One region of the Roseibium sp. LAB1 genome, then DNA from elsewhere that is predicted to be linked to it. Evidence: predicted binding sites of a transcription regulator. Region 1 holds the regulator's gene; each other region holds the start of a gene.
What was found. The regulator PhoB, encoded in region 1, activates phosphate uptake and scavenging genes when phosphate is short. The targets are predictions, from matches to a motif close to TGTCATNNANCTGTCAT.

Region 1 (4,184 bases):
GCAGAACAAATTCACTGATCTCATCGAGGTGAACATTTCCAACCTCGCCGCGGTCCCATCCATCGTGTTCGGTATTCTTGGCCTGGCGGTGTTCATCCAGTTCATGCATCTGCCGCAGTCCGCACCGCTCGTCGGTGGTCTGGTGCTGACGCTGATGACACTGCCGACGATCATCATCTCCACGCGCGCCTCGCTGAAGGCGGTTCCGCCGAGCATCCGCGATGCGGCCCTCGGGATCGGCGCCTCCAAGATGCAGTCGATTTTCCACCACGTGCTGCCGCTGGCCATGCCGGGCATTCTGACCGGAACGATCATCGGTCTGGCGCAGGCCCTCGGGGAAACAGCTCCGCTGCTGCTGATCGGGATGGTCGGCTTCATCGCCTCGAACTTCCCCGATGGCGTGGCTGCCGGTTTCTTTTCTCCGAACTCGGCCATGCCGGCCCAGATCTACGAATGGGCGAAACGCGCCGATCCGGCATTCTATGAGCGCGCATGGGGCGGGATCATCGTGCTGCTGGTCTTCCTCATGACCATGAACATTATCGCGATCATCCTGCGCCGCAGGTTTGAGCGCCGCTGGTAAGGATTGCTCCGATGAACGAGATGCCGAATTTTGAACAGGCGAAAACCATGACCGAAAGCAAAATTTCCGCGAACAAGGTGCAGGTCTATTATGGCGATACCCACGCCATCAAGGACGTGGACATTGAAATCCAGCCGCGCTCCGTAACGGCCTTCATCGGCCCGTCCGGATGTGGCAAGTCGACCTTCCTGCGCACGCTCAATCGCATGAACGACACCATCGACATCTGCCGTGTCGAAGGCTCGATCAAGATCGATGGCGAGAATATCTACGATCCCAAGGTCGATCCGGTGCAGCTGCGCGCAAAGGTCGGCATGGTGTTCCAGAAGCCGAACCCGTTTCCGAAGTCGATCTACGACAACATCGCCTACGGTCCGCGGATCCACGGCCTGTCCCGCAGCAAGGCCGAGCTGGATGAAATCGTAGCGTCCAGCCTGCAGAAGGCCGGCCTTTGGGAAGAAGTGAAAAACCGTCTGGACGAGCCGGGCACCGGCATGTCGGGCGGACAGCAGCAGCGTCTTTGCATCGCCCGTGCGATTGCCGTGAGCCCGGAAGTGATCCTGATGGACGAACCGTGCTCGGCGCTTGACCCCATCGCGACGGCGAAGGTGGAAGAGCTGATCGACGAACTGCGTGAAAACTTCACCATCGTGATCGTGACCCACTCGATGCAGCAGGCTGCCCGTGTGTCTCAGCGTACCGCGTTCTTCCACCTTGGTGTTCTGGTGGAGGAAGGTCTGACGGAGGACATCTTTACCAACCCGAAGGACAAGCGTACGCAGGACTACATTACGGGCCGCTTTGGCTAAGCATTTTTTAGGTTTCTGAAGGGGACACAGGATGTCTGAACATACAGTCACGGCTTACGATGACGAACTGACGGCCATGGCCGGCAAGGTCGCAGAAATGGGCGGTATTGCCGAGAAAGCTTTCGCCGATGCGGTCTCTGCGCTGGTGTCGCAGGATCTGGAGCTTGCCAAGGCGACGATCAAGGGCGACGTCCGTCTGGACAGTCTTTACAACGAACTTGAAGTGAAGCTGATCGAGCTGATCGTCCGCCGCCAGCCGATGGGGCAGGACCTGCGCGAAATCACCGCTGCCACGCGCATTGCCAACGACCTGGAACGTGTCGGCGATCTTGCCAAGAACGTGGCAAAGCGGGTGATCGCCATCGACAGCGACCTGCAGAACAAGAAGCTCGCGATCGGTGTCGAACACATGACCGAGCTGGCATTGTCCCAGCTCAAGCAGGTCCTGGATGCCTACGCCCGCAAGGATGCGGAAGCCGCGCGCAGGGTTCAGGAAGCCGATGCCGAGGTCGATGCGATCTATACGTCCATCTTCCGCGAACTCCTGACCTACATGATGGAAGATCCGCGCGTCATCACCCAGTGCGTCCACCTGCTGTTCTGCGCCAAGAACATCGAGCGCATCGGCGACCACGCGACCAACATCGCCGAGAACGTCTATTACATGGTCACTGGCGAACGTCTGCCGGAAGACCGGGCAAAGGTAGACGAAACAGGCGCGGTCTGACCGCTCACGTTCGACGGATTTGCAAAAAAGTCTAAACGGCCGGCGCTCGGGCGCCGGTTGCGGTAATTGGAGCGAGATGTATGCCGAAGGTGCTCATCGTTGAAGACGAAGAACCGCTCAGCCTTCTTTTGAGATACAATTTGGAAGCGGAAGGGTACTCGGTCGAGTCCTGTGTCCGGGGTGACGAGGCGGAAATCCGCCTGCGGGAAAGCCTGCCGGATCTGTTGTTGCTCGACTGGATGCTGCCGGGCCTGTCCGGAATTGAACTGTGTCGCCGTCTCAGGGCGCGCGAGGATACCGAACGCCTGCCGGTCATCATGCTGACGGCGCGCGGCGAGGAAGCGGAGCGTATCCGTGGCCTGTCGACCGGTGCCGATGATTATGTGGTCAAGCCTTTCTCGGTGCCCGAACTGATGGCCCGTGTGCGCGCCATCCTGCGGCGGGCGAGCCCGGAAGTGGTGTCCACCATGCTGCGATCCGGGGATATCGAACTGGATCGCGAAACCCACCGGGTTCGCCGCAGCGCCAAGGAAATCCACCTGGGGCCGACCGAATTCCGCCTTCTGGAGTTCCTGATGACGTCGCCCGGCCGTGTCTTTTCCCGCGAGCAACTGCTCGATGGGGTCTGGGGCCATGACGTCTATGTGGACGAACGCACTGTCGACGTGCACGTCGGCCGGTTGCGCAAGGCTTTGAACAAGGGCAAGGCGAAGGACCCGATCCGTACCGTTCGCGGCGCCGGTTATGCTTTCAACGACCAGTTCACTTCAGCAACCGCCTGAGCACCTAATGCGGAATAAGCAATAAGGAGCCCGCTTTCGAGCGGGCTTTTTGCGCTTCAGGATGTTTGCCTTTTGGCGAGCCGACGGTGCGTTAGAGAATTGACCAAGAGCCTTGTCATCTCAGGATGAGATCCGGCATTGATGCCGCTGGAAGGGCTGTGCAACCCTCCGTGTGAAAGCCTAAACAAAAAAACCCGCCAGAACGGCGGGCTTTTCATGAGCTGGGTTTGCCTGGAGGCTATCAGCCTGCCTGGGCCATCGTCTTGCGATCGCGTCGACGGTCGGCGACCGGCTGATAGGCAATCTTGCAGTGATGGACACAATAGGGGACGCCGGCGTCGGACTGGCGGCCGCAGAAATAGAAGTCGTCGGTTGCCGGATCGCCAATCGGCCATTTGCAGGTCCGCTCGGTCAGCGTCAGGATTGTGGCCCGTTGCGAGATCGGCACCAGTTCGGCAATCGGTTCCACGCGCGGCTTGGCTTCCACCACAGGCGCCGGCGAAATGTCGGCTTTCAGGGCCGTTGCGCCAATTGACTGAGGATGAGACGTGACAGGTTTCTTCGGCGCGGCACCCGTCGCAGGCGCGGCCGAGCGCGGCCGGCGAGGCTTCGCGCTTGACGAAGTGGACTTGGCACGGCCGGACAAACCAAGACGGTGCACCTTGCCGATCACGGCGTTACGGGTGACGCCACCCAGTTCGCCTGCAATCTGGCTCGCGCTCAAGCCGTCGCCCCAAAGCTTTTTGAGAAGCTCAACCCGTTCGTTTGTCCAACTCATCGCCGCACCCTTTAGTTCGACCGACCTGCGGCCATTAACCCCGTGTTAAGCATGCACATGCACGCCTAATGCTGGCAGATCTAGTGCCTCTTGTTGATTTGCCTCACGAGATCTCGTGTCTGATTGCTGAGAGGTTACAATAACGTTAATTTGTCAGGCAACCGCCGGACCCAAACCAGTTGGGGATGAAACGACTTTTCCCCAATTATGGCGAGGTCATTGAGAATTTTACGAAATCTGCCTTCCGTGACATCTGAAATGTGTTGTGCGGCATTTCCATTGACAGCGCATGGTACCGGCAGTGTATAAGAAAGCCGCTACGTGCCGCCTCATCGGGGCGGCACGTTGCGTTTTGGCCCTTCGGCATCTTTTCAAGGTGACGGCCCGGCGTCGAGGCGACGCTGGGACAGCAAGGGCGTTTAAGGGAGACAAACGAGGTTATGTCCGCGACTGCACTATTCGGAAATTACGCAAGATCGAACCTGTCTTTCGATCATGGGGAAGG
Region 2 (4,184 bases), on a different contig from region 1:
TTCGCCCAGATCATGCACCAGTGTCAGCTTCAGGAGTTTCAGAACATCAACATGTGCGAGCTCGGTCTGGAAAAGCACAACCATCAGGGCCAGCCGCCAGCTGTGTTCGGCCGTGCTTTCCGGTCTGCCACCGGTTGTCGTTCCCGATCGAAGCGTGTCCTTCAGCTGCTCGGCAGCCTGCAGGAAATCCAGCAGCCCGGTCAGGCGGGCCGGATCGATCGCGGGAAGGTCGAGGGGAGGGGTTTTCTGTGTCATGGCCGCCAGACTAGGGCTGACAGCAATGCCGTGCGAGCGGCTGCATAAATTATGCGGCAGCCTGTTCTTCGCGGACCAGGCGGGCGAACCGCCCGTCGGACAGAGGCAGGCGCGAAATCCGGATGGTGCTCTCCGGGATGGTCATTTCCGGAAAGTCTACATGTTCCGTTCGGTAGACAATGTCCGGGGCGTCTGGTTCGAACCAGCCGTAGTCTGTCAGCCTGTTCTCTGTTGCCCGGATGCCTTCGGACGCAAAACGCCACAGGGGCCGGTTGAGAAACTCGCTTACGGGGGCATGCCACTCTTTTGCGCGAGGGCCGGACATGGCCAACAGTCTGTGTGTCAGGTCGCAAACCAGATGAACGGGAACAGAGGACTGCGACACCAGATCGAGCAGGGCCTTGTCGGCAGCGCTCTGCGGGCGCGCCCTCAGCAAGCGGGTGATCTTCGTCCTGTCACTGTCATCCGGCTGTGTCTTGCCGCTTTCCCAGCGTGAAATCCGCGTCTGCGAGACACCGAGTTCAATAGCCAGGGCCTCCTGCTTGACCCGGTTCAACACGCGCCAGCGCCGCAGCGACGGGCCCAGACTGCTTTCAAGAACGGCGGTTTCTGTTTGCATGTGCCAAGTGTAACGCGTCCTTGCCTCCTTGTGCAGCAGGAAACAGCAGCACGGCGCCGAACCGCCGTGCACTCGCCGGGATCAGCGGTATTTCTCGATAAACGCGTCGATCGACAACTTGCGAAAATCGGGAAGGCGCTGCTTCAGCTGGTCGTGGCTCCAGTCCCACCAGGAAATATCGATCAGGGCCTGTTCTTGCTGTTCGGTGAAGCGTCGTTTGATTTCCCGGGCGGCCACGCCGCCTACGACGGTGTAAGGCGAGACATCCTTTGAAACGACGGCCCCGGCCGCAACAATGGCCCCGGTGCCGATGGTCACGCCGGCAAGCACCGTGACATTGTGGCCGATCCACACGTCATGACCGATGGTGACCCAGTCGTCCTTGCGCCACTGGAAGAAGTCGGCGTCGTCCTCGCCGAGGTCATAGGCAGCGGCACGGTAGGTGAAGTGGTGCTGGGAGGCCCGCCAGGTCGCGTGGTTGCCCGGGTTGATGCGCACGCGCCGGGCTATCGAACAGAACTTGCCGATGGTCGACCACACGACATCGCCTTCCTGCACGATATAGGAATAGTCCCCCATGCTGCTTTCACGCATTTCCGTGCGAGCGCCAACCTCGGTCCAGATACCGAGGTCACAGTTCAGTACCTTTGCCTCAGGATGTATGTTCGGGGCTTCGGTCAGGGAAGGCTTCTGGGTCGGGGCGGACATAGGGTCTCCATGCGTTGAAGAAAATGGGGTGTGGAACCGGCTTGTAGCCGTCTTGCCCGTGCCGGTCGTGACGCTTTGATGACACTGGCATGACTGACTTGGCTTTTTTTGCATGCGTCAACTTCGGGGAAAACGCCAATCGGTGGGGGCCGACCTTTTTCCGAGCGCCGATTTCCGAAGGAATATTTGTCAGGCAGCAGCTTTGCCGACGGGTGACGGAAAGCGCTGAGAGCGCTGCGGAATTCCTGCCGGCCATGGTCGTCCTGTCCTCGGTCCAGGCCTCGATGTCATTGATATGTCATAAAATTTTGGCCCTCCCGACAAATGACTGTCATTTTTCTGTAACGGTCCGGTGGCTCTTGTCGCGCAGCACGAAGAACACAACGGACAGGGCTGACGCGTGATTCAATTTCAGGAAGTCACCAAGACCTTCGGGTCTCGGACCGCGGTCAACAAAGTAAGCTTTAATATCGAAAAACCGCAAATGGTCGGGATCATCGGCCGATCCGGCGCAGGCAAGTCCACCCTGCTGCGCATGATCAACCGGCTGACGCCCGCAAGCTCCGGCCAGATCCTGTTCGAAAGCCGGGACATTCTCGGCCTGAAGGGCGGCATGATGCGCCGCTGGCAGCGCGATTGCGCCATGGTATTCCAGCAATTCAATCTGGTTCCGCGTCTGGATGTGGTTACCAACGTGATGCTTGGCCGGCTCAATGGCCACGGCACCTTGAAGAGCCTCTTCAACATCTTCAGCCCGGACGACGTCAATTCCGCACTTGGTGCGCTCGACAGGCTGGGCATCGCCCAGGAAGCAACCAAGCGTGCCGAGGAACTGTCCGGCGGTCAGCAGCAGCGCGTAGCCATCGCCCGCGCGCTGATGCAGGACCCGCACATGATCCTGGCGGACGAGCCGATTGCCTCGCTCGATCCGATGAATGCCAAGATCGTCATGGATGCGCTGCGCGAAATTCACGAGCGCGACAACAAGATCGTCATCTGCAACCTGCACACGCTCGACACCGCCCGGACCTATTGCGACCGGGTGATTGGCATGCGCGACGGTTTCCTCGTCTTCGACGGGGCACCGGAAGCGCTGACCACATCTGTCGCCCGCGAGATCTACGGCGCGGACGAAAGCTTCAACGAGGCTGCGACATCCACCGCCATCGATGCCGGCAAGTCCGGTTCCAGAGAATCCGCCGGTGCGATGACCCCGGCGGCAGCAGCGGTCTGATCCGGCTGTGCACCCGCTTAACGTCATCAACAATTGAGAACTCTCGGGGAGTGTCCCAAATGAAACTCGTTTCTAAAGTTGCTGCGCTTGCTGCCGTCAGCATGATTGCCCTGAACGCTTCTGTTGCCGGTGCAGCGGAAATCACGGAATTCCGTATCGGCCTGCTCGGCGGCGAAAACGCTTCCGACCGTCTGCGTGCCAACGAATGCCTGCGCGAAAAGACCGAGGAACTGCTCGGCGTTCCGACCAAACTGTTTGCTCCGGCAGACTACAACGGCGTTATCGAAGGCTTGCTCGGTGGCAACCTGGACATGGCCTGGCTCGGTGCTTCCGGCTACGCGAAAGTCTTCCTGACCGACCCGGAAGCCGTTGAACCGGTTCTGGTCAAGGTCAACAACGACGGCAGCTATGGCTACTATTCCATCGGCTTTGCCCGCGTCGACAGCGAGATCAACTCCCTTGAAGACATGAAGGGCAAGACCTTCGGCTTTGGTGATCCGAACTCCACCTCCGGCTACCTGATCCCGTCCATCGAAATCCCGAAACTCGGCTACTCCATGAAGCCGGGCGAGTATTTCTCCGACGTCGTCTTCACTGGCGGTCACGAGCAGACAATCGTTGCCGTGTTCAACGGCGACATCGCAGGTGGCGTGACCTGGGCTGACGGCCTTGGCGAATGGGAAGACGGCTACAACTCCGGTGCCCTGCGCAAGGCAACCGACGCCGGTCTGGTCGACATGACCGAGATCAAGGAAATCTGGCGTTCGCCGGTGATCCCGGAAGGCCCGGTTGTTCTGTCCAAGAAACTGCCGGACGACATCAAGGCGAAGATGACCGAACTGATGGCGAACCTCGTCAAGGAAGACCAGGAATGCGCCTACGGTGTCATGGCCGGTGAAGCCCGCGGCTTTGAGCCGATCACCCATGAAGCTTACGAATCCATCGTCGCTGCCCGCAAGGCAAAGAGCGAATAATCGGACGTTCGAAAAACAGCGCGGGCCGGTCTCCGGTCCGCGTTTTTCTGAACTCCGGCGACCGGACGTGTCATTCCACCTGACGTAACGCGAAAGGCCGGAATCCAGTGCTTACCGGGCTACCAGTCGAACTGGCCAGGTCCCGGTGACCACCGGATCCCTGCCTGCGCAGGAAAGACATGTTTCGACCGGGTTCATCCAGCAATGCCAATCCGTTCCGGATGAACTGAGCATCGAGATGAACCGAGCATCAAGTAGAGGTCTCACATAATGGCTGTTGCCGCACTCGAACAGGAAATCCTGTCCATGCGAAAACGCCGCCAGCTCTATTCAATGATAGGGCTGCTGCTGGTCGTCGCGGTTCTGGTCTCCGGATATTCGAAATCCAATGCCA
Region 3 (4,184 bases), 110 kb from region 1:
AGCCCTATCCGGCTTCGCCGTCCGGCATGACCGGCGTGCAGACGCTGGTGCCGATCATGCTTGATCACGTCAATGCCGGCCGTCTCAGCCTGGCGCGCTTCGTCGACATGACAAGCGCAGGCCCGGCCCGCCTCTTCCAGACAGCGCGCAAGGGCCGGATTGCCGTTGGCTACGATGCCGACTTCACCGTGGTGGACATGAAGCGCACGGAAACGATCCGCAACGAATGGATTGCCTCCAAATGCGGGTGGACGCCCTATGACGGCAAGGACGTCATCGGCTGGCCGGTCGGCACTGTTGTGCGCGGACAGCGGGTCATGTGGGACGGCGAGTTGTCGACCCCGTCGCGCGGCGAAGCCGTCCGGTTTCAGGACGGCCTGAAGGTCTGAGGCAAGCCGAAATTGCGAGAACCTGCGGCGTGAAGGGGCTGACTGCCTGTTCAGGCCCGGTTCACGTTGCCGCTGCTAATTGTACAAAATGTGATGTGAATAACAGCCGCGAGCTGGGTAATGTGCGACGTTGCGGCTGAAAGGTCGAAGGAAACCAATAAGTAACCGTGTTTCCTAACCCGATCTATACGTGTCTTTGTTAGCCTTTGAATCGAGCTTTATGGGTTTTTGCGTTGGGGAGCTCAGGGATGTTGTCATTTGAAATGAATAACCGAGGCAGGCGCGCACGGTCGCTGCTCAGCCTGACAGGTGCCGCAGTAATTTCGTTCGCCGCCATGTCGGCTGCTTTTGCACGCGATGTCGCTCCGGAAACGGACACGGCGGGTGAACCGCCGTTGCATATGCTGGTGTCGCTGGACGAGCAGAAAATCAAGGTCTATCGCGGTCTGGATCTGATCGAGGTCTCCTCGATTTCTTCTGGAAAGCGAGGCCACGGCACGCCGACCGGCGTGTTTTCCATTCTGGAAAAGAAGCGCAAGCATTTTTCCAATATTTACGACAATGCGCCGATGCCGTTCATGCAACGCCTGACATGGTCGGGCATTGCCTTGCATGTCGGCAGGTTGCCGGGATACCCGGCCTCTCACGGTTGCATTCGTCTTCCCAAGGCGTTTGCGCAGTCGCTCTACAGCATGACCGAGCGCGGAATGCATGTTGTCGTGACCAGGGGAGATGCAAATCCGCTCGGCGTGCATCATGCCGTGCTGCCGCAGCCCTATGTGCCCGAAACCGAAGTCGCCAGCCTGTCAGACGAAAACATTGCGGCTGACCCGGCCTTGCGCGGTGCCATTCAGGATGCACCCTTGCAGGCGAACCTGCCGGCAACACAGCCGGAAAACCCTTATTTCGATCAACCTCTTCGGATGATCATCACGCCGCAGAAAGCGCCAGGCCGTGTTCAGGTGCTGCAACAACTGCTCAACCAGATGGGCTTCAACGCCGGTCCGGAGGACGGTGTCATGGGCCGCAAGACCCGTGCAGCGATCAGTCTTTACCAGGAAGGGTCCGAACTGCCGGTGACCGGTCAGCTGACCGATGCTCTTGAAGCCCGTATCCATGCGGATGCCGGCTATGAAGAGCCACAGAATGCGACGCTGCGGATCCGCCGCAAGTTCCGCGATGTCTATTCCGCACCTGTCACGATCAAGGATATCGATCAGGAAATCGGAACACACGTCTTCACCGCGATGGATTTCAAACCCGGCGCGTCTTCGGTCGAATGGATCGCGGTTTCCGCAGAAGGCGAGCGCGGCGGAGCGGCAATGGACGTTCTTGACCGGATCGAAATGCCGAAAAAGGTTGCGCTTGAGGTGTCCAGGATGCTGACGCCGGGTTCGTCCCTGACGGTCACGGACCGCAACTTCACCCGCAACACGGGCCTTGGCACCGATTTCGTGGTGATCACCCGCTAAGTCCAGGCCACCCAACGCCCTGGACGGAAACACAGCCCCCGCTTCGGCGGGGGCTTTTTCGTTTGACGTTCCTCTGTCGGGGCCCGCCGGACTCAGCGAAGCGAAGATCCAGGGATCCGGGATTGGGGGCCAGGTTGAGAGGGTCGAGCCCGGTCCACGGCAGTTTGATTATCCGGACAACCGCTCAAATCTTCGCAACGTCACCAAACTGTCGCGTCTGTCACGTATCGGAAGGCAGTTTATTGGCGCAGGTGACCCGGGAGAAAGACATGGCGCAAAGCACGCTCACCGCATCGAAGAAACGTCTCAAGAATGCGGTTCACCGTTCTGAAGCAACCTCCAAGGACGGTTTTCTAGAGCGCCTGTTCACATTCGCCTTCAAGGGCCTTGTCTATCCGCAGATCTGGGAAGATCCGGATGTCGACATGAAGGCTCTGCGCCTGACGCCGGACTCCAGAATGATCACGATCGCGTCGGGTGGCTGCAATGTCATGTCCTATTTGACGGCAAACCCGGCCGAAATCACCGCTGTGGACCTCAATCGCGCGCATGTTGCGCTGGGCCGGTTGAAGCTGGCGGCGGCCAAGCATTTTCCCAATTACGAGATCTTCTACAGGTTCTTTGGCGAGGCGGACGAAAAGGCCAATGTCGCCGCCTATCAGCGTTTCCTGAAGGACCAGCTCGATCCTGAAACGGTTGCCTACTGGGAAGGCCGGGATCTGGCCAACTGGGGACGCAAGCGGATCACGTTGTTCTCGCGCGATCTCTATCACCATGGCCTCTTGGGATATTGCATCGGTGCCGGTCACCTGATCGCAAGGCTTTATGGCATCGACCCGAAGTACATGGTCAAGACCAAGTCGCTGGAAGAGCAGCGCACTTTCTTCGACACAGCGCTGGCGCCGCTGTTCGACAAGCGACTGGTGCGCTGGGCAACCTCGAAGAAGATGTCACTCTATGGCCTCGGCATTCCGCCCGCGCAATATGATGCGCTGGTGTCCGCCAGTGCCGAAGGCGACATGTCCGCGGTGCTGCGTCAGCGGCTTGAAAAGCTCGCCTGCGACTTCTCCATGCAGGACAATTATTTTGCCTGGCAGGCCTTCGGTCGCGGCTACGCTCCAGGCAATCAGGAAAGCACCGGTCCTGCAGGGCCTTTGCCGCCGTATCTGAAGCGGGAGCATTTCGAGGAAATCCGCCAGCGCGCCGGCCGGGTGCGGGTGCTGAACCGCAATTTCACCGAGCACCTGCAGACCGTGGCGGACGATACACTCGACGCCTATGTCCTGCTGGACGCACAGGACTGGATGACCGATCATCAGCTCAACGCGCTCTGGACCGAGATTACGCGCACCGCGCGTCCGGGCGCCCGGGTGATCTTCCGCACGGCTGCCGAACCGACACTTCTGCCGGGCCGTGTTTCCGACCGGATCCTCGATCGCTGGACCTATGAGGAAGAGGAGAGCCTGCAGCTTGGTCGTCAGGACCGCTCCTCAATCTATGGTGGCTTCCATCTTTACGTGTTCAACGGCTAAGCTGGCCCTCCAGTCTACGGAACAACAGCGTCATGACCCAAGCTGTCGAAACGGCCCGGCTGATGGATGCCGTCTACCGCCATCAGCGCCATTTTTACGATCTGACCCGCAAGTTCTATCTGCTCGGCCGCGACAGGCTGATCCGTGACCTCCAGCCACCGCGCGGCGGTGTTGTGCTGGAACTTGGCTGCGGCACGGGCCGGAACCTCGTTGCGGCCGCAAAAGCCTATCCGGACGTACGCTTCTTTGGTCTCGACATTTCCCGGAACATGCTGGAGACCGCGCAGAAGAACATCGACAAGGCAGGCCTGACGGACCGGATAACGCTTGTGGAAGGCGATGCCGCAAACCCGGCGGCAACGGAAGGACTGGGCGTTCCGGCTTTCGACCGCGTCTTTTATTCCTATACGCTGTCCATGATCCCGATCTGGCGCGAAGCGCTGGCGGCAGGTGCTGCCCGGCTGACGCCAGACGGACGTGTTCATGTGGTCGACTTCGGTCAGCAGGAACGTTTGCCTGGCTGGTTCAAGCGCCTGCTTTTCGCCTGGCTCAAATCCTTCCACGTGTCTCCACGGCCGGATCTGGAAAAAGAGCTGAAAGGCTTGGCTGCCGGCATAGGAGGGGAGACCGTGTTTCATCGCCTTTACGGCGGCTATTCGGACTATGCGGTGATCACGAAATCGCAATGACCGAAAGAGGTGAACCAACGCCGCTGCAAAACCTGCGTTGAGGTCACGGACAACCCTGTTCCGCCCAAAGCCGCAATGCGTCCTTGAAGGCACCACCATAGG
Region 4 (4,184 bases), on a different contig from region 1:
GATGCCGTAACTACAGAAGAATATTCAAGCCGCGCCGAAACCCGTGGCGACGAGGACGCCAGCTCTGATGACGGTCCTGACGTCGGGCCCGGCCGCCGGGCGACCGACCTTCCCGTTTCCGCTCCCGCCAAATCACTGCAGCATCTTGCCCTGGCCGGCATGATCATCGGCCTTGCCGCGGGCTTTATCATGATTTCCAGCGAAGGCCTGAACCGGTTTCTCGGCCTGGGTCTCACCTTTTTTGCCGGTGGACTGGCTGTCTGGCGGCTGTTTGCCGACGACATGCAGCGATCGGTGCAGGCGCTTCACGTGAAGGACGACAAGATCCGCCGTCTGATGGCACGCTGCGAGGAACTGGAAGACCGCGCCTGGGAGCTCGGCGAATCCGACGAACGTCATGCCAGCATTCTGGCAACACTCGGTGACGTCGTGGTCCGGCGCGATCAGGACGGCACAATCACCTATGTCAATTCGGCCGCCGACGATGTGTTCGGGGTTGGGCATGCCTTGCAGCCTGGCAGTACGCTGCACCTGCCGTTGCTTGAGGAGGTCGGCTTCGAGAGCGCGGTCACGCAGGCTCTGGACAAGACAACCCCGGGAATGGGCTTTCAGGATCTGCATATCGACACCGCGCAGGGCCCGCGCTGGTTCTCACGCATCGACATTCCGGTGCGCGACACCACCACGGACCGGCAGCTTGTGCAGACCGTTTTGCGCGACGTGACCGAACGGCGCCTGATAGAAGAAGAATTGCTGGCCGCCCGCCATTCGGCGGAGAGTTCCAACGAGGCAAAGTCCCGTTTCCTGGCAACCGTCAGCCACGAGATACGCACTCCGCTGAACGGCGTTCTCGGCATGGCCGCGCTCCTGCGCGACACCCGCCTGACAAAGGAACAGAGCGCCTATATCGAAGCGCTGGAAACTTCCGGTGAAACATTGCTGCTTCTGATCGACGAAGTGCTGGACTTTTCCAAGGTGGAAGCCGGCAAGCTCGACATTCAGGCAGCTCCGGTGCGGGTTGGCGCACTGGTGGAAAGCGTCGTCGAACTGCTTGCACCCAAGGCCCACGCCAAGTCGCTTGAAATCGGCGCGATGCTCGATCCGAACCTGCCGGAGGAGGTGACGCTGGACGCCACCCGTGTCCGCCAGATCCTTTACAATCTCATCGGTAACGGCATCAAGTTCACGGATGAAGGCGGCGTCGCAGTGGAACTGACCGGACGTCCCAATCCGGACGGAGGCGGTTTTCTCGATATCGATGTGCGCGACAGCGGCATCGGCTTTGACGAGCAGGAAGCCGAGCGGCTGTTCCAGGAATTCGAGCAGGTCGACCACGGCCCGGCGCGCAAGTTCGGCGGTACCGGCCTCGGTCTTGCCATTGCCCAGCGGCTGGCCGGCCTGATGGGCGGCGAAATCGCCGCGCAACCCGCCGGCGACGGTGGCGCGCTGTTCCGTGTATCCCTGCCGATCCCCGAATCCCTTGTTGCCGACACCGACCCGCGGCTGGCCAAGCTTGAAGGCCGCAGGATCGTGTTCGTCAGCACCAGCCAGATCGAATGCCCGCTGCTGGCCAGACGGCTGCGATATCACGCGGCCGACGTGAGCGTGCACGCTCCGGGCAGCGCGGACCTCGATTCCGCGCTGGCCGAAGCCGATCTGCTGGTGGTTGACAATGGCGCCCTGTCCGACAGTGGTGGCTGGCTGGCTTCGGCCCGCCTGACCGGGTGCAAGGCTCCTGCCGTGGTCATGATCGCGCCGCCCGAGCGCGAGCGCCTGGAACACCTGCGCGAAGCCGGTTATGCCGCCTATCTGATCCGCCCCGTGCGCATAGAGACCCTTGTTCAGATCTTTTCCGGCCTTCTGGACGACGACGGCATGGAACATGCCTGGGACGCGAGCGCGGAACCCGTCAGCAACGGTTTCCTGCCGAACCGCTACAAGGTTCCGGCCCGGCCACTGCGCCTGCTCGTGGCCGAGGACAACGACATCAACCGCCTTTTGAGCGAAGCCATGCTGCGCAAGCTCGGCCACGTGCCGGTGATGGTGATTGACGGCGAAAAGGCCGTGGAAGAAGCCGCCAGCGGCGCTTATGACGCGATCCTGATGGACCTGCACATGCCCGGTCTCGACGGGTTCCAGGCCATCCGCCAGATCCGCGCGGACGAACAGGCCGCCGGACGGGCCAATGTGCCGGTGCTGATCGTGACCGCGGATGTGATGAAGGATGCGCGGGACAAGGCCACTGAAGTCGGGGCCGCAGGCTATCTGACGAAGCCGCTTTCGGTGGAAGCGATTTCCGATGCGCTGGCTGAAATCAGCCGCACCTGACGAACCAGTCCATCCGGGTCGCAACAGCTTGAAGTGGCAACGCTTCCGCCGACGCTCGCAAAAATTCACAAAGCCGCAAGAGTGGGCTAAGCTCGTTCGTGGAAAACACGGCGCAAAAAACCAAGTGTCATCCAGCTGTCGGAATAGTATGTTCTACGGCAAGCTTGAAGCACACTGGCCAGGTTCGGACTTCCTGTTCCGGCGAAGGTAATTCGGCAGGTGAAACAGACGGCAAGCTGTGAATCCTGTAAAGTGCGCCATAAGGAATACACGAGGGTGGAATGTCCATAATGCGGCAAGGGCTTTTTTCTCCCAGGAAACTGGTCAGGAAATTCACACCGGCAGCGATGCGCCCGGACGCCAGCCTTCCAAACGCACAGCGCATCGGACCTGCTCTGCAGACACCGGTCAAGACCGGCGAAACGCTTGGCCGGATTGGCTCTCTGGAAGTGCGGATGGCCCGCAACTTCAAGGAAGTGAAGAAGGCGCAGCGCCTGCGCTATGACGTTTTCTACGAGGAAATGTCGGCGATTGCGGATGCCCATACGCTGGCCACGCGCCGCGATGCCGACCCCTTCGATGCCTATTGCGACCACCTGCTGGTGGTTGACCACGACTTGCTGAAGCGCAACAAGCTGGGCCGCCTGAAACCCGAAATCGTAGGTACCTACCGGATCCTGCGCCAGGAAATCGCCGATCAACATACCGGTTTCTATACCGCTGCCGAATACGACATCCAGTCGCTGATCGATGCCAATCCCGGCAAGCGCTTCATGGAGCTCGGCCGGTCCTGCGTTCTGAAGCCCTACCGCAACAAGAAGACCGTCGAGCTGCTGTGGCACGGCATCTGGTCTTATGTCCTGCGCCACAACATCGATGTCATGCTCGGCTGTGCCTCGATCGAAGGCACCAATCCGGATGCCGTCGCCGGCCAGCTCGCCTTCCTTCATCACCATGCCCGTGCCCCGGAAGAATGGCGCGTGCGCGCGGTGGAAGACAGATACGTCGAAATGAACCGCATGTCGGCCGAGGAACTCAATTCCAAGGAAGCCCTGCGGGCCCTGCCGCCGCTGGTGAAGGGCTATTTGCGCCTTGGCGCGTTCATCGGCGACGGGGCCGTGATCGATCACCAGTTCGGCACGACGGACGTGCTGATCATCATGCCGGTGTCCGAACTCAACACGCGCTACGTCAATTATTACGGCGCCGACGCAAGCCGCTATTCCAGCTAAGCGCCTGGTGTTTCTGGCATTCCCTGCACCACTGCGGCCGGAACCATGGACCCGGACTGCCCGCCTTCTTGCGTCCGGGTGACAGCGGTTTCAGACGCTTTGCCTGCCCGGCTCGGCACCTCCCTCATTTCCCCCCGCAAATCACGCAATTCCCCGTAGCCTTAACGCCCCCTTAAATCGCCGCAATTTAAGCTCATCTCCGGGGAAACCGGCACTTTGCCGGATAACGCCAACCTGGTTGGTACGGAGTTAGGGGACGAAGGATCAATGGCGCCTCGGGCGAAACGCCAGCCGCGTGTTGAACCGACATTCGGAAATTCAGGCAGCAGCCTGCTCGACCTGCGTTTAAGCCCGCAGGATCGTCCAGCCGCGCCTTCTTCCAAATCGTCCGGCAAGGGCAAGACCCGCAAGGCTCCGGCCAAGAAAAAGCCCGCTTCCTCCACGCGCAAGACAGCCAAGAAAGGCAATGGCGGCGGCAGCGGACGGGGTGGTGGCCGGTCCGGCGCCAAGCGACGCAAGACCAAGCGCAAGAACAGGTTTCAGGCGCCGACGGCATTCGGCCGCTTCCTCAAGCGTGGCTTTTACTGGAGCATGGTGCTCGGCATCTGGGGCACCATCGCGGTT

Region 2: phnC (phosphonate ABC transporter ATP-binding protein) is a predicted target of PhoB. The motif match lies at 1,868-1,884, and genes of this name have one in related genera.
Region 3: ACYQ54_RS14200 (BtaA family protein) is a predicted target of PhoB. The motif match lies at 2,060-2,076, and genes of this name have one in related genera.
Region 4: olsB (l-ornithine N(alpha)-acyltransferase) is a predicted target of PhoB. The motif match lies at 2,454-2,470, and genes of this name have one in related genera.

The regions. Positions count from the first base shown of each region.
Region 1 covers NZ_BAAGIB010000002.1:815,781-819,964, reverse strand. The annotation lists gene pstA (phosphate ABC transporter permease PstA) at 1-583, shown strand, start outside; gene pstB (phosphate ABC transporter ATP-binding protein PstB) at 595-1,392, shown strand; gene phoU (phosphate signaling complex protein PhoU) at 1,424-2,119, shown strand; gene phoB (phosphate regulon transcriptional regulator PhoB) at 2,200-2,901, shown strand; gene ACYQ54_RS13675 (GcrA family cell cycle regulator) at 3,143-3,679, opposite strand; gene ACYQ54_RS13670 (acetylornithine transaminase) at 4,120-4,184, shown strand, end outside.
Region 2 covers NZ_BAAGIB010000007.1:14,561-18,744, reverse strand. The annotation lists gene ACYQ54_RS26345 (HD domain-containing protein) at 1-255, opposite strand, end outside; gene ACYQ54_RS26340 (helix-turn-helix domain-containing protein) at 305-874, opposite strand; gene ACYQ54_RS26335 (DapH/DapD/GlmU-related protein) at 956-1,582, opposite strand; gene phnC (phosphonate ABC transporter ATP-binding protein) at 1,983-2,816, shown strand; gene phnD (phosphonate ABC transporter substrate-binding protein) at 2,876-3,790, shown strand; gene phnE (phosphonate ABC transporter, permease protein PhnE) at 4,061-4,184, shown strand, end outside.
Region 3 covers NZ_BAAGIB010000002.1:930,602-934,785, reverse strand. The annotation lists gene ACYQ54_RS14210 (dihydroorotase) at 1-389, shown strand, start outside; gene ACYQ54_RS14205 (L,D-transpeptidase family protein) at 653-1,861, shown strand; gene ACYQ54_RS14200 (BtaA family protein) at 2,131-3,393, shown strand; gene ACYQ54_RS14195 (class I SAM-dependent methyltransferase) at 3,426-4,082, shown strand; gene ACYQ54_RS14190 (caspase family protein) at 4,126-4,184, opposite strand, start outside.
Region 4 covers NZ_BAAGIB010000003.1:107,230-111,413, forward strand. The annotation lists gene ACYQ54_RS18370 (ATP-binding protein) at 1-2,328, shown strand, start outside; gene olsB (l-ornithine N(alpha)-acyltransferase) at 2,619-3,560, shown strand; gene ACYQ54_RS18380 (transglycosylase domain-containing protein) at 3,828-4,184, shown strand, end outside.